One region of the Streptomyces sp. NPDC050549 genome, then DNA from elsewhere that is predicted to be linked to it. Evidence: riboswitches for the same ligand, from Rfam matches in the RefSeq annotation. Region 1 holds a riboswitch; each other region holds the start of a gene.
The links. Region 1 has a riboswitch for cyclic di-AMP ahead of AB0I51_RS14025 (transglycosylase family protein). Riboswitches for the same ligand answer to the same signal wherever they lie in the genome.
Positions count from the first base shown of each region.

Region 2: another riboswitch for cyclic di-AMP. It lies ahead of AB0I51_RS42905 (NlpC/P60 family protein); the one in region 1 lies ahead of AB0I51_RS14025 (transglycosylase family protein).
Region 3: another riboswitch for cyclic di-AMP. It lies ahead of AB0I51_RS16680 (M23 family metallopeptidase); the one in region 1 lies ahead of AB0I51_RS14025 (transglycosylase family protein).

Region 1 is NZ_JBFAJD010000008.1:4,170-9,473, forward strand. It holds gene AB0I51_RS14010 (hypothetical protein) at 1-249, shown strand, start outside; gene AB0I51_RS14015 (cytochrome P450) at 246-1,604, shown strand; gene AB0I51_RS14020 (transglycosylase family protein) at 1,795-2,799, shown strand; cyclic di-AMP (ydaO/yuaA leader) riboswitch at 2,993-3,166, shown strand; gene AB0I51_RS14025 (transglycosylase family protein) at 3,176-3,865, shown strand; gene eno (phosphopyruvate hydratase) at 4,191-5,304, shown strand, end outside.
Region 2 is NZ_JBFAJD010000051.1:50,709-56,012, reverse strand. It holds gene AB0I51_RS42915 (glyceraldehyde-3-phosphate dehydrogenase) at 1-296, shown strand, start outside; gene AB0I51_RS42910 (DUF1996 domain-containing protein) at 380-2,461, opposite strand; cyclic di-AMP (ydaO/yuaA leader) riboswitch at 2,796-2,969, shown strand; gene AB0I51_RS42905 (NlpC/P60 family protein) at 2,978-4,714, shown strand; gene AB0I51_RS42900 (hypothetical protein) at 4,921-5,304, shown strand, end outside.
Region 3 is NZ_JBFAJD010000010.1:19,799-25,102, reverse strand. It holds gene AB0I51_RS16695 (alginate lyase family protein) at 1-605, shown strand, start outside; tRNA gene AB0I51_RS16690 (tRNA-Met) at 658-731, shown strand; gene AB0I51_RS16685 (PP2C family protein-serine/threonine phosphatase) at 861-2,018, shown strand; cyclic di-AMP (ydaO/yuaA leader) riboswitch at 2,171-2,328, shown strand; gene AB0I51_RS16680 (M23 family metallopeptidase) at 2,340-3,347, shown strand; partial or broken gene AB0I51_RS16675 (aldo/keto reductase) at 3,413-4,393, shown strand; gene AB0I51_RS16670 (PrsW family glutamic-type intramembrane protease) at 4,400-5,304, opposite strand, start outside.

The DNA.
Region 1 (5,304 bases):
CTCGACATCGCCCACTACGGCGTCGTACTGGAAAAGCAAGGTCACCCCGACAAGGCCCGCGAACAGTACGAGAAGGCCCACGAATCCGGCGACTCCTACGGCGCCTACCGCCTGGCCACCCTCCTCGAAAAACAAGGCAGGCCCGACGAGGCGACGACCTGGTACCGCAAAGCCGCCGACATGGGCCACCCCGCCGCCCTGAAGGCCCTCGCGGAGCGCGCCCCCACCCCGGATACCGTCAAGGAGTGACAGACCAGCCAGCCCAGCCGCACCCCCACCTCTCCCACTCCTCCGCCCCCGAACTCTTCACCTGGGAGTTCGCCACCAACCCCTACCCCGCGTACGCCTGGCTCCGTGAGCACGCCCCCGTGCACAGGACACGCCTCCCCAGCGGAGTGGAGGCCTGGTTGGTCACGCGTTACGCCGACGCCAAGCTCGCCCTCGCGGACCCGCGGCTGTCCAAGAACCCCGCGCATCACGACGAACCGGCGCACGCCAAGGGCAAGACCGGTATCCCGGGCGAGCGCAAGGCGGAGTTGATGACGCATCTGCTCAACATCGACCCGCCGGACCACACCCGGCTCCGACGGCTGGTCAGCAAGGCGTTCACACCCCGCCGGGTGGCCGAATTCGCGCCCCGGGTGCAGGAGTTGACGGACGATCTCATCGACCGGTTCGCAGCGGACGGCTCCGCCGACCTCATCCACGACTTCGCCTTCCCGCTCCCCATCTACGCCATCTGCGACCTGCTCGGCGTCCCTCGCGAGGACCAGGACGACTTCCGGGACTGGGCGGGCATGATGATCCGGCACGGGGGCGGACCGAGGGGCGGAGTCGCGCGGTCCGTGAAGAAGATGCGCGGCTATCTCGCCGACCTCATCCACCGCAAGCGCGCGGCCCTTTCCGAGGCCCCTGCCCCGCACCCCGGCGGGACCTCCCCCGGCACCCCGGACCCAGCTCCCACCGAAGACCTGATCTCCGCCCTCATCCGCGCCTCCGACCAGGGCGAGCACCTCACCGAGAACGAGGCCGCGGCGATGGCCTTCATCCTGCTCTTCGCCGGCTTCGAGACGACCGTCAACCTCATCGGCAACGGCACCTACGCCCTCCTCACCCATCCCGAGCAGCGCGCCCGTCTGGAGAAGTCCCTCGCCGCGGGCGAACGCGGCCTCCTCGAAACCGGCGTCGAGGAACTCCTGCGCTACGACGGCCCGGTGGAGCTGGCGACCTGGCGCTTCGCCACTCGCCCCCTCACGCTCGGCGGGCAGGACATCGCGGCCGGCGACCCCGTACTCGTCGTACTGGCCGCCGCGGACCGCGATCCGGAACGGTTCGCCGATCCCGACGTGCTGGATCTCGGGCGGCGTGACAATCAACACCTCGGCTACGGCCACGGCGTCCACTACTGCCTCGGCGCCCCGCTCGCCCGTCTGGAGGGGCAGACCGCGCTCGCCACGCTCCTCACCCGCCTGCCCGACCTCCAACTCGCGGCGGATCCCGCCGACTTGCGCTGGCGCGGTGGCCTCATCATGCGCGGACTGCGCACCCTGCCCGTGGAGTTCACGCCACGAGCGGGCACACCAACCCCGCAGACACCCTCGTAAACCTGGACCGAACAGGCGATCCCGCCCCGTAAACCCGAAGATGACAGTTCCTCAACTCTGTGATCTTCACGTGATCTACGTGGCATTAACTTGTGACGGGTGATCGACTGCGGCTACGTTCGAATACCAGCGCGGCGCCCCGCAGCACCCGCCGCGTGCTCCCCCCAGTCGTCACGCGAAAGGCCTCCGCATGCTCTCCGGGAACGGTCGTCACCGTCGCCCCCGTCAGGCTCCGGCAATCCTCGTCGCGGCCGGCGTGACCGGCTCCGCCATCGCCATCCCCCTCCTCGGCGCCGCCGCCGCGAACGCCGCCGACGGCACCACCTGGGACAAGGTGGCCGAGTGCGAGACCGGCGGCTCCTGGAGCGAGAACAGCGGCAACGGCCACTACGGCGGGCTCCAGCTGACCCAGGACGACTGGAGCAAGTACGGCGGCGAGGACTACGCCCCGACCGCCGACCTCGCCAGCCGTTCCCAGCAGATAGCCGTCGCCGAGAAGATCCTCGACGCCAAGGGCACCTCCGAGTGGGTCACCTGCGCGTTGGTCGCCGGCCTCACGACGACCTCGGGCTCGGCGAACGTCGACACCGGCGTCGCGAGTGACTCGCCGTCGACCGGCGTGACGACCTCGTCCGGCTCGTCCAGCTCCTCGGGCTCCTCGGGCTCCTCCGATTCCTCCGACGACTCGTCGGGTGACTCCGGATCGTTCGGGCTGTCCGACTCCGGCAACACGGAACCCACTCCCTCCGATTCGCAGAGCCCGACCCCCTCCGCGACGGACAACCCCACCAAGTCCGACAAGTCCACCACTCCGTCGGCGGGTGACAGCTCGACCACCGCTTCCCCGAAACTCGACGAATCGGACAACTCGGAGCAGGCGGTGGGCAAGTGGAGCCTCGTCGACACCGGCGCGCTCGGTGACTCGGCCGATCAAGGAAGCGACCAGGGTGTCGAGCAGCAGACCACCGGCAAGCACCGCGGAGCGAGTGCCGACGAGAGTTCCGGGGAGAGTGCGGTGCCCCAGGCGTACACCGTCCGCGCCGGCGACTCCCTCGCGTCCATCGCCGACTCCCTTGGCTTCGACGGCGGATGGCGTGCGCTCTACGCCGAGAACAAAAAGGTGATAGGCGCCGATCCGGCCGCGATTGTCGCCGGTCAGACCTTGGACGTCAGTGCTGAAACGGGCGGAAAGTAGCAGCAAAACAGCGGGAGTTCACGTCACACTTCGCGCCGAATGTCCGCTTTGGTGAAAGTGTGGGATGAGTCTCAGAAGCCCTGATCGTCTTTGAAATTCCGCCGATTCCGTGTCTACGGTCAAGGCCGCTCGTCACCACGAGCCCCGGCTGCCGCACACGCCGAGTCCTGCCAGCGGCCTCCGGGAACATTCGTCGCGTCAAGCGCCGTAGGCAGGAGCGGGGGACCCAAGGTAAGTGCCGGGCCCGGGAGTTGAGAGACGACCGGAACCGGCTTGGGGTTAAGCCGCGCACCGAGAGGTGTGCGGCCGGGCAACTCACACGGCCCGAACCCGACAGCTCACCTCGTAGGCGTCGGTGAGGGGATTGGGATTTTCCATGCTGTTTTCCAGCAAGGGCAAGCACCGCCGTCCGTCCAAGGCCACCCGCGTCGCCACGCTCGCCGGCGTGACCGGCGTCGCCATCGCCGCCCCGCTCATGGCGGCCGGCAACGCCTCCGCCGCCACCGCCTCCGAGTGGGACACGGTCGCCAGCTGCGAGTCCGGCGGCAACTGGTCCATCAACACGGGCAACGGCTACTACGGCGGCCTGCAGTTCTCCGCCTCGACGTGGGCCGCGTACGGCGGCACCGCCTACGCCTCCACCGCGAACCAGGCCTCCAAGTCCCAGCAGATCGCCGTGGCGGAGAAGGTTCTCGCCTCCCAGGGCAAGGGTGCCTGGCCCGTCTGCGGCACCGGCCTGTCGGGCGCCACCTACTCCGGCGGCAGCTCCAGCTCGTCGAGCAGCTCGAACAGCTCCTCCAAGAGCACCACCGAGCGCTCCACGTCCAACACGACCGCCTCCCGCTCCGCCGAGCGCCCGGCCGCCAAGAAGACCGTCTCCACCCCGACCGGCAAGAAGGTCAAGAAGGGTGACGGCGAGTACAAGGTCGTCAAGGGCGACACTCTCAGCTCCATCGCCGAGAAGCACAAGGTCAAGGGCGGCTGGCAGCAGCTGTTCAAGCTGAACAAGAGCATCATCGACGACGCCGACTTCATCTACCCGGGTCAGCAGCTCCACCTTAAGTAGCCCTCAGCTGAACCACAGCGCCCTCACATCCGTGGACTCCATCATGGAGGCCTCGTGAGGGTCACCCCCGTCCCCCACGGGCTCCCCGCTCCGGTGCGTGTTCCCCCGTACGCACCGGGGCGGGGCTTTTTTGTGCGCCGCGCTTGTCCCCACTTCTGCAAGTCGCGCGCACTTTTACCGGACTCTTTGTTCCGTTCGGAAACAATTTACTCTCGGTTCTGTCCATCAGGCGGCCGACCGGATGGCCAATCGCCCGGAGCCGGTTAGGCTCGTCTCGCAGAGCCGCTGCGGTGTTGCCGTAGCCGCGTCAGACCCCAAGAAGGAGATGCTCGTGCCGTCCATCGACGTCGTCGTAGCCCGGGAAATCCTGGACTCCCGAGGCAACCCCACGGTCGAGGTCGAGGTCGGCCTCGACGACGGCAGCACGGGTCGTGCCGCCGTTCCGTCCGGCGCCTCCACGGGTGCCTTCGAAGCCATCGAGCTGCGTGACGGCGACCCCAACCGCTACGGCGGCAAGGGTGTCGAGAAGGCCGTCCTCGCCGTCATCGAGCAGATCGGCCCGGAGCTCGTCGGCTACGACGCCACCGAGCAGCGCCTGATCGACCAGGCGATGTTCGACCTGGACGCCACCGACAACAAGGGCTCGCTCGGCGCCAACGCCATCCTCGGCGTCTCCCTCGCCGTCGCGCACGCCGCCTCCGAGGCGTCCGACCTCCCTCTCTTCCGCTACCTGGGCGGCCCGAACGCGCACCTGCTGCCCGTTCCGATGATGAACATCCTGAACGGCGGCTCGCACGCCGACTCGAACGTGGACATCCAGGAGTTCATGATCGCCCCGATCGGTGCGGAGTCCTTCTCCGAGGCGCTGCGCTGGGGCGCCGAGGTCTACCACACCCTCAAGAAGGTGCTGAAGACCAAGGGCCTGTCCACCGGCCTCGGCGACGAGGGCGGCTTCGCCCCGAACCTGGAGTCCAACCGCGCCGCCCTCGACCTCATCCTCGAGGCCATCAAGCAGGCCGGTTACGTCCCCGGCGAGCAGATCGCGCTCGCACTCGACGTCGCCGCGTCCGAGTTCTACAAGGACGGCAAGTACGAGTTCGAGGGCAAGTCCCGCTCGGCCGCCGAGATGACCGAGTACTACGAGGAGCTCGTCTCCGCGTACCCGCTCGTCTCCATCGAGGACCCGCTGTACGAGGACGACTGGGCCGGCTGGAAGGTCATCACCGACCGCCTCGGCGACAAGGTCCAGATCGTCGGCGACGACCTCTTCGTCACCAACCCGGAGCGCCTCGCCCGCGGCATCGAGGAGGGCACCGCCAACGCCCTGCTCGTCAAGGTGAACCAGATCGGCTCGCTGACCGAGACCCTGGACGCCGTCGAGATGGCCCAGCGCAACGGCTTCAAGTGCATGATGTCCCACCGTTCCGGCGAGACCGAGG
Region 2 (5,304 bases), on a different contig from region 1:
GGCTCGGCCGCGGGACCACCCGCGCCGAGGTCCTGGACCACCTCCGCAACATCTCGCTGACGTCCCCGCTGAAACGGCAGATCGACTTCACCACCGCCCCCGACGCGGTGTCGAGCGACTTCATGGGATCCCGCCACGCCTCGATCATCGACGCGGGCGCCACCAAGGTCGACGGCGACAACGCCATCCTCTACCTCTGGTACGACAACGAGTTCGGCTACTCCTGCCAGGTCGTCCGGGTCGTCCAGCACGTCTCCGGGGTCGAGTACCCGACGTACCCGGCACCCGCCGTCTGACCACCGGAACACGCTGAACGTACGACGGCCCGGCCACCCCGGTGAGGGCGGCCGGGCCGTTGTCGTCACAGCCGAGCGAGGTGTCAGCGAGTGCTGCGCTTACCCCGGTACAGCACGACGAATCCGGCGACGAGCAGCAGCGCTCCTGCCACCGCCGGCCACAGGTTCGCTCCGGTCTCCGCCAGGCCGCCCTCTGCCTGCGGCTGGTTCGGGCCGACGGCGGCGTAGCTCTCGCCGCCCGAGGACGAGGCGGGGGGTGTCGCCACGGGACTGCCGACCTGACCGCCGGCGTTGTTGTCGGAACTCCCCTGAGTCTCGGTCGACTTGGACCCTTCGGTCTTCGTGTCGACCTTGGGGACCGACACGGCGGTCGTCAAGTCTCCGGGGTCGGTGGTCTGGGTGTCCGGGGCGCTGGTCTCGGGCTCGGCGGTGGGCTGGTCGCCGGTCCCTCCGTTGCCGCCGTTGCCCGCGTTGTCGCCGCTGTTTCCGCCGCTCCCGTTGTTGCCACCGTTTCCGGCGGGCGCGTCGGACGCGGTCTCGGTGGGCGTCGCCGTAGCGGATTCAGTGGCCGTAGGAGACTCCTGCGGCTGACCCGAACCGCCGTTCGAACCGGAGCCGCCGCCCGAACCCGAGCCACCGGCCGTACCCGAGCCGTTGTCCCCGCCGGTACCGCCGCCGGAGCCCGAACCGCCGCCCGATCCGGGGTCGTTGTCCGTGCCGGCGCCGCACTTCTCACCGCTGTTGATGCAGGTGACCATGTCGTTCATCAGGCCCTCGGAGAAGACGTTGATGAAGTCGCCGTGGTCGGTGACGGGCTTGTGCTGCTGCTCGGGGAAGGAGTCCACCGCGAACAGCGGGGACGTCCTGCCGCCGTCCTGGAGGCTCGGCGCGTCGACGGCGTAGACGATCCGCTGCACCAGCTGCGGGATGGCCTTGAAACCGTCCGGGCAGGCGCCGTCGGCGGCCTCGAAGGCCACGTGGGTGCGATGGTTGGCGCTGTCGATGTTGCGGCCGTCCCAGCAGCTCTGGAACTTGAAGGTGCGCACGACGTCGCTGCCCGCCGGGCACAGCGGGTACTTGTCCTTGAGCTGCCGGTCCTCGAACCCGGTGCAGCTCCAGGAGGCGTTGGCGTTGGCCGGGCCGTTGACGAAGGCCTTCGCGTCGCCGGTGATGATACGCAGCAGGCGCGGCATCGCGACGACCTTGCTCTGCGGGTTGCCCTCGAAGGTCAGCGTGACCTGCTTGGCCGTGACGATCTCACCCGAGTTGCCCTCGGTGCCGCCGCCGGGCTTGTCCGCGTCGCGCTCCTGCTTGCCGTTCTGGAGGCGCAGCACAGGCCAGTAGTAGGTGGACTTGTCGCCCGGGTTCTCGCAGCTCGTGTCGGCGTTCGCCAGATCCTGGTCGCTCGCGAAGGCGTTGTTGGACTGGTTGCCGATGTAGTCGTGGAAGTGGTGGGCGCCATTGGTGACACCGGGCGCGACGATCACGTTGTCGGAGTTGAACAGGCCGTTCGCGTTCACCCCGCAGGCGGTGACGAACGTGCCGCCCGAGGCACCCGCCTGCTCCTGCGGAGCGTTCACGTTCGGCTGTACGGAGGTGATGTCCGCGTAGTCCGAGGCGACCGGCCCGTTGGTGGTCTGCTGCTGGCCCTGACCGCCCTGGCCGGAAGCGCTGGCACTGGCACTGGCACTGGCGCTCTGGTCGTCGCCGTTGCCGCCCTGGTCGCCGGTCTCGTTCGTGGGCGCGATCAGGGTGCAGCCGGCGAGCGCGTCGAGTCCTTCCGGGCGGTCCCCGACGCGTGCGATGGCGTCGTCGATCCGTCCGATGGTCGCCGCGCGCTTCTCCTTCAGCGGATTCATGATCTCGTTGTCGGCGAAGGATGCGTCCTGGCGTATGGACTCCGTCGAGTCCCGGAGTTTCTGGTAGGCCTCGGTTATCTGCTGGTCCAGATTCGCGAGTTCCTTGTCGACGTCGGCCTTCGCCTCGTCGGGCACCGTCGTCAACTGGGTGCCGATGTCCGGGCAGTCGATCGTCGCGCCTCGCGATGCCGCGTCCGGAGACCCTTGCTGGGCGGAGTCACCGCCCCAACCGCCTTCGGACGCCGACGCGTAGACGTTCGCCGCCACCAGTCCTCCGCCGCCCAGCATCAGGGCGACTGCTGCCATCGTCGCGCGTCGTGCGCCTGTGGGGCGTCTGCGCGTGTTGCGTGCCAAGGAAGTTGCTCCTACACGTATCGGTCGGCCCGGCTCGTCCCGGCATGGAAATCCCCCGTCCCAATACGGAGCCCGGTCCCGGTGTGTTCAACCGTCCCGGAAATTCATAGCGACCTCTTATGGATCACCCGCCCCGGCGGGCTCCTGACCCCTCGACACACCAGGGCGAGGTAAAGGTCACAAATACGTATCGGACATATCGCGCTTCAACCTTCACACGAGGCACACACGTTGGCTAAGTTGACGTTCAGGCCGTACGACCTACTCCGGCGATCGGCGCCGGGCCGCACGGCTTGCGCCGAGTCCGGCGTGCCGCTCGCGGCAGCCGGAGCCGGGGACCCAACCGAACTTGGGGTGAATCGGTCCAACTGCCCTTCAGGGCAAGGACCGTAGGGCAAACCTTCCGTGATCGACGCCCGAACCCGACAGCTAACCCGGTAGGCGCAAAGCGGAAGGAGCACGTCTGCCATGCCGGCAGAACGACGCACGCGCACCGGAGGCAGTGGCCCCACCGTGGACGACCGACCCAGCCGCGACGAAGTCCAGCGGCGGATCAACTCCCTTTACGACAGGGCCGAGACGGCCACTGGAAACTACAACGCCACACGTGCGATGTCCGGGGGGCCGCGCAAGCGTGTCAACCCCCGCCCCGGCGCGTCGCGGCCTTCCGATCCCGCTGTCGAAGCCGTCACCCGGCAGCTGTTCGACCGCGCGCGCACTCAACTGGGCCCGACCGTGCCGGCGATCCTGCCGCCCGGCAGGACCCCGGCCCGCCCGGCCGAGTCCCGCCCCGAGCGCTCCGAACGACGTCCCGAGCCCCAGAGCACCGGCGGCGCAGTCGAAGCGCAGCCCGGCCGCGCCATGGCCGAACTGACCGCGGGGACCACCGCCGCACCAGAGCCCACTGCCCTGCAACTCATGGCCTCCGCATCGGAGTTGACCGCGGCACCCATCGCCGCGCTGCCTCCCGCCGCACAGCAGATGCAGCAGATGCAGCAGATGCAGCAGATGCAGCAGATGCAGCAGTCTCCTGTGATGCCGCAGATGTCGCAGACGCAGGCACCTCAGGCGCAGATGTCCCAGATCGCCCAGATCGCGCAGATGGCTCAGGCCCAGATGTCGCAGACGCCTCCGGCGACCGTCCTCGACCTGCCGCCGGTACCGCCCGCCCCGGCCGTCGAGGTGCCGCCCGCGCGCGTCGTGGCACCACAGCAGTTCGCGACCGCCCCGGTACCGGCCTTCGACCCGCTCACCGCGAGCCTGGACCTGCTCCCGGCCATCGGCGCACCGCGCACCGAGACCGCGCCGACGGGCGCCACCTGGCCGCTCCCGGAGACGACCTGGTCCGCCCCGGAGACCACCTGGTCCACCGGACAGATGCCCATGGTGACCGAGCAAGAGACGTGGTCCACAGGGCAGATGCCCGCAGTGACCCAGCAACCGCCGTGGTCCACCGGCCAATTCCCCGTAGTGACCGAGCAACAGGTCTGGTCCACAGGGCAGATGCCCGCGGTGACCGAGCAAGAGACGTGGTCCACAGGCCAGATGCCCGCAGTTACCGAGCAACCCGCTTGGTCCACCGGGCAGATACCTCTGATCCCCCAGCAGCCCTCGGCCCAGCCCGCCTGGCAGCCCGCACCGGAACCTTCCTGGCGCCCGCCGCAGCAGGAATGGCAGCCGACCGCCCCCGCCCCCGAGGTCTCCTTCGCTGCGGCCCCGTCCGTCGCCCCCACACTCGCACCCCCCGCCCCTCCAGCCATGGCCCCGGAAGTCACACTCCCCCCGGCCCCGGCCATGAGCTCGACGCCCGCCGCCGTCACCCCCACCGCACCGGACGCCGGCGCCCAAAGCAAAACCGCCACCGCGCTCGCCTTCGCCCGCGCACAGATCGGCAGGCCCTGCCTGTGGGGCGCGGCGGGACCGGACGCGTACGACTGCTCCAGCCTCACCCAGGCCGCCTGGAAGGCGGCGGGCGTAATGCTCCCGCGCACCGCCCAGGAACAGTCGGGCGCCGGCGCCCTCGTCCCCCTCACCGACATCCGCGCCGGCGATCTGATCTTCTTCTACGACAGCATCGACCACGTCGGCCTCTACACCGGCAACGGCCTGATGATCCACGCGCCGAGCCCGGGCACGCCGATACGCGAGGAGTCGATCTTCTACGCCGGTTCGGCTGCCATTCGGGGCGCCGTACGGCCCGCCTGAACCGCCCGGGTCCGGGGATTCCCGGCCCCGCTCGCGTACGCCCCGCTACTCCCGGCGGGCCGCGTCGTTGGTCTGTACGAGTGGTGGAACCCAGGACACGGTCGTAGCGTCGAACGAGACGACGGACGACGACCGTGTCCCGCCGGGCGGGCCCACCGCCGGTGCGGGTGCGGAGCGACAGTACGAACAGGCGGCCGGGAGCGGACATGTACAAACACACCATGGTCGGACTCGTCACGGTCTGTGCCGCTGCCCTGCTCGCACCTGCCGTGGGCACCTCGTCCGCGGCCCCGGCGACGGTGCGCGCGCAACCGGTCGCCCAGCGGCAGCCCGCGGTCCCCGTGCTGGTCGACTGCCTCTGGCGTGCCGAGGTGCGCCCCGCCAATTTCATGCTTGCCTGCGGCGACGGCAACAGCCGACTGGCGTCGCTGCGTTGGACCAACTGGGACGCCAACTCCGCGACGGCGACGGGCGTCAACTGGGTGAACGACTGCAAACCCTATTGCGCGGCCGGCAAGTTCCACTCGTATCCGGTGGTCGTACGGCTCGACAACGCGCAGACGTGGAAGCGGCATCCGGGGGTACGGCAG
Region 3 (5,304 bases), on a different contig from region 1:
CGGACTACAACGGCAACTGGGACCTCGCGATGACCGACGCCGCGATCGGTATCGCCGTCTTCCTCGACGACCACAAGGCCTTCGACGCGGCCGTCGCCCGCTTCCGCGACCGCGTGCCCGCCTACTTCTACCTGGAGAAGGACGGCAAGGTGCCGCTCACCCCGGCCCGCTCCACCGTCACCACCCCGCAGAAGCTCACGACGTACTGGTTCAAGCAGACCACCTTCAAGGACGGCATCGCCCAGGAGACCTGCCGCAACTTCAAGCACGTCGGGTACTCCCTCGCCGCCACGGGGCACATCGCCGAGACCGCCTGGCACCAGGGCGTCGACCTCTACAGGGACGTCAAGGACCGGCTCTCCGCCGCCCTCGACTTCCACGCCCGCTACCAGCTGGGCGAGGCCGCGCCGGCCTGGCTGTGCGGCGGCAGGGTCGACCGGAACATGGGCCCTGACCTGGAGGTTCCGCTCAACCACCTGGAGAACCGGCTCGGCATGAAGGTGCCCGCCGCGCACAAGCTCGCCGAGACCACCCGGCCGGCCGGCAGCGACGACCTCTTCGTCTCCTGGGAGACCCTCACGCACGCCGATAACCCCGCCGACTGAAACGTGTGTGACATCGGACCCCGCGGATGGCGTATAGTTGGGAACACAACGGCGCGGGGTGGAGCAGCTCGGTAGCTCGCTGGGCTCATAACCCAGAGGTCGCAGGTTCAAATCCTGTCCCCGCTACTCAAGGCCAAGGGCCGGAATCCAGAACATGGATTCCGGCCCTTGGTGTTTCTCCGGCCCTTGGCTTTTTCCCGCCCCGGTCGGCCCACCCCGCTCGCCGCCCGCCCCCGGCCAGGAAAGACTGGACACGTGGAGGAGGAGGGTCCGTATGTGCGAGCCGGCGGGCGTCTGCCCGGCGATCCCGTGCCCGACCCCGGCCTCGGCCCCGACGAGGGACGGCGGACCGCCCGCGTCCTGGCCCTCGTCCGCCGGCTGCCCGCGCTGCTGCTGATCGTCGGGGCCTGCTACGACTACCTCACCCCGCAGGACTTCACGGCGGCCCCGTTCTTCACCGCCGCCCCGCTCGTCGCCGCCCCGCTCTACTCCCGGCGCGACACCGTCCTCACCGGTCTGGCCTCGCTCGCCCTCGTTCTCGTCGTCCACGTCAGACTCGGCATCGTCCTGCGCATCGACGCGGTCACCGAGGTGGCCACCGTGGCCACGGTCGCCGTCCTGGCCGTCCTCATCAACACCCTCGTCCGCCGCAGCAGCGAACAGCTCGCCTCCGTGCGCGAGATCGCAGAGGCCGCCCAGCGCGCCGTACTGCCCGAACCGGCCGAGCGGATCGGCGGGTTCGAGATCGCCGCGCGCTACGAGGCGGCGCAGGAGGGCGCGTTCATCGGCGGCGACCTGTACGCGGTGCAGGACACCCCGTACGGCGTACGGCTGGTCGTGGGCGACGTACGCGGGAAGGGCATGGGCGCGGTCGCGGCCGTGGCCGTGGTGATCGGCGCGTTCCGGGAGGCCGCCGAGCAGGAGACCACCCTGGAGGCGGTCGCGCAGCGGCTGGAGCGGGCGCTGGCGCGGGAGGGCACCCGGCGGGACGGGCTCGACGCCTTCGAGGGGTTCACCACGGCCGTCCTCGCCGAACTCCCGCACGGCGACGGCGTCCTACGGATCGTCGACCGGGGCCACCCGCCGCCACTGCTCCTGTACCCGGACGGCGCCGTGGACACCCTGCTCGTCAAGGAGCCCGCACTGCCCCTGGGGATGGGCGAGTTGGGGTTCTGGCCCGACCGGGCCGAGGAGTTCGCGTTCCCCGGCGGCGCCACGCTGCTCCTGTACACCGACGGCCTGTCCGAGGCCCGCGACTGCCACGGCGTGTTCTACGACCCCCGGGAGCGGCTGGCCGGGCGGACCTTCCGCAGCCCCGAGGCGCTGCTCGGCATCCTCGCCAAGGAGGTGCGCCGCTATGCCGGGGGCGGGATGACGGACGACATGGCGATGATCGCCGTACGCCGTCCATGACCGGTCAACTCACCCGTTTTTCGCCGGTCATGGGCTCTTCGTCCAGCAAGGAAAGGTTAATGATCAAGCGAACGGGCTTGGAAACGGGCGCCCGTGTCTATTAACGTTCGATAACGCAGCACGGTCGTCCCAGCCGTCACAAGAGACAGCTCCGTGCGCACGCGCCGAATTCCGCAAGGGAACCGGGGAACCACCACCTTGGGGTGAATCGCTCGTCAACAGCCGTGGGAACACGGCAGGTTGACGCGCGTAGGAGACCTTCCTGCTCCGAACCCGTCAGCTAACCCGGTAGGCGAGAAGGAAGGAAAGGAGCACGCCCACGTGGCGTCCAACCAGGCTGCCCCAGAAGCCCCGTTCGTCTACGGCGGTTTCCGCCCCGACGAGGGCCCCTGGGAGGAGTGGAACCCCAGCGCGGAGTCCGTCCTTCCCAACCGCGGCAAGCACCGTGTCGCCAAGCAGCGTGGTGGCGGGGGATTCGCCCGCAGCTCCACCGTCCTGGGCGTCGGTGTCATAGCCGCCGTGAGCGCCGGCGGGATGGCCAGCGCCAACACCGGCAAGCCGCCCGTCTCGATCTCCATGCCCGACCTGCCCTCCGTGGGCCATCTGCTGGACGACTCCTCCAGCACTCCCAAGGGCTCCGCGACCGCGCTCAGCAGCATCGGCGTGACCACCACCGAGACCGCCAAGGGCACCTCGGACGCGGGCGAACTGCTGCGCAACCGGATCATGGAACAGGCCGAGCTCCAGCAGCTCCAGGTCGACGGCAAGTCCCAGGCCGCCGCCGAGGCCGCCGTCGCCAAGCAGGTCGACGCCGCCGCCGCGAAGGCCGAGCAGGCCGCCGCGCAGAAGGCCGCCGACGCGAAGAAGGCCGCGGAGGCCGCCGCCAAGAAGAAGGCCGAGACCGCGAAGCTCGCCGCGCTCGCCAAGCAGTACACGCTGCCGGTCGGCTCGTACACGATCACCGGCACCTTCGGCCAGGCCGGCTCCATGTGGTCCTCCGGCTACCACACCGGACTCGACTTCGCCGCCCCCACCGGCACGCTGATCAAGGCCATCCACAGCGGCACGGTCACCGAGGCGGGCTGGGCCGGGGCCTACGGCTACCGCACGATCCTCACCCTCGACGACGGCACCGAGCTCTGGTTCTGCCACCAGTCCTCGATCAACGTCAGCGTCGGTCAGAAGGTCTCCACCGGCGAGGTCATCGGCCGCGTGGGCGCCACCGGCAACGTGACCGGACCCCACCTCCACCTTGAGGTCCACCTCAACGGCGCGGCCACCGCCAGCGACCCGGCGCCCTGGCTGCGCAGCAAGGGCCTCAACCCGTAAGACCCCGGATACCCCCGGGGCATCCGCTGGAATATCCGGTTCCGGTCCGGCTGTTGGCGTAGGGCCTGACTTCCCTTCGCAAGCCGGGCCGGTCCGACCTGGAGATCTTTCCGCTGAACCTCGGCGGCAACGTGTTCGGCTGGACCGCCGACGAGGCGACCTCCTTCGCCGTGCTCGACTCGTACGCCGCCGCGGGCGGCGACTTCGTCGACACCGCCGACTCCTACTCGGCGTTCGCCCCGGGCAACCAGGGCGGCGAGTCCGAGACCGTCATCGGATGGGGGTCCCCCGGTCGAGCGAAGTCGAGACTGGGGGAGGACCAAGGCCCGCGGCAACCGCTCCGACGTCGTCATCGCCACCAAGGTCAGCCGGCATCCCGACTTCCCGGGACTGCCCGCCGCGAACATCAAGGCCGCCGCAGACGCCTCCCTGCGCCGCCTGGACACCGACCACATCGACCTCTACTTACACCCACTTCGACAAGGTCGAGGTGCCGGTCGAGGAGATCGTCGGCGCGCTGGACGAGCTGGTGAAGGCCGGCAAGGTGCGGTACATCGCCGCCTCCGACATCACGCCCGAGCGCCTCCAGGCCTCCCTCGACTTCTCCGACCGCGAGGGCCTGGCCCGCCATGTCGCGATCCAGCCGCACTGCAACCTCGTGTCCCGCGACACCTATGAGGGCGAACTGCGCGACATGGCCGAGCGCAACGGCCCGGCGGCCCTCCCCTACTTCGCCCTCGCGGCCGGCTTCCTCACCGGCAGGTACCGGCCCGGTACGGCCGTGGACAGCCCGCGGTCCGGGCGCGCCGCGCAGTACCCCGAATCCCGAGCGCGGCCAGAAGGTCCTGACAGCCCTGGACGAGGTCGCACAGGCCCACGACGCCTCCGTCGCGACGGTCGCGCTGGCCTGGCTCGCCGCCCAGCCCACGGTCGCCGCACCGATCGCCCCCGCCAGGAGCGTGGAGCAGCTGCCCGACCTGCTCTCCGTGGCCGAACTGGCCCTCACGGACGCCGAGATCGAGCAGCTGACGCGGGCATCGGCCTGAGGGTCGTCAGAACCGGTACGGGTTGTACGCGGGATACGGCGCCGTGTTCCCGTACACCCCGTACACCGGCCACGGCGGCACCACCACCGGCACCGGCGGCGCGATCCGCCGCGCCGCGTACTCCAGTGCGGGCCGCGCCACCTCCCGCCGCTGCCACAGCTCGTGCAGCAACTCCCTTTCCCGTACGGCGAAGTCGGCGCCGGCGCGGCCCCGCGCGGCGCGGTGGCGCAGGAACGCCAGGGAAGTCGCGCAGGCCTCGTAGCGGGCCACCGAGCGGGCCGCGGGGCGGCCGAGGTGATGGCCGGCGTAGTCGCGGGCCAGCCGGCGGGCCTTCATCGAGCCGAGTACGAACGGTTCGACGGGGGTCAGCCAGCCCGCGAGGACGTAGACGGGCAACTCCTCGCGCACGGCGCGCAGTTCGCGCTGCCGGGTCCAGACCGCGAGCCAGGTCAGCAGGCCGAACGCGGGCACCATGAACAGGCCGTAGACCTCGAAGAAGCCGTACTGGCCGAAGGTCGAGGAGCCGTTCCAGACCGCGTGCATGCCCATCGCGAGCAGCAGTCCGGTCAGCGGTACCAGGACGCGCCGGACGTGCTGCCGGTCGGGGGAGAGCGCGGCGATGCCGAAGCCGATGCCGGTGAGGACGGTGAACAGGGGGTGCGCGAACGGGGACATGACGATGCGCACGAAGAAGGTCGCCGCGGTCACGGAGGCGAAGCCGCGGTCGCCGGTGAGCTGGTCGGTGCCGAAGGCGGTGCCGAGATAGAGGATGTTCTCGGTGAACGCGAAGCCGGTCGCGGTGACCCCGGCTATCACCACGCCGTCGACGATCCCGGTGAAGTCCCGTCTGCGGAACAGGAAGACGAGCAGGACGGCCGCAGCCTTCGCCGACTCCTCCACGATGGGGGCTA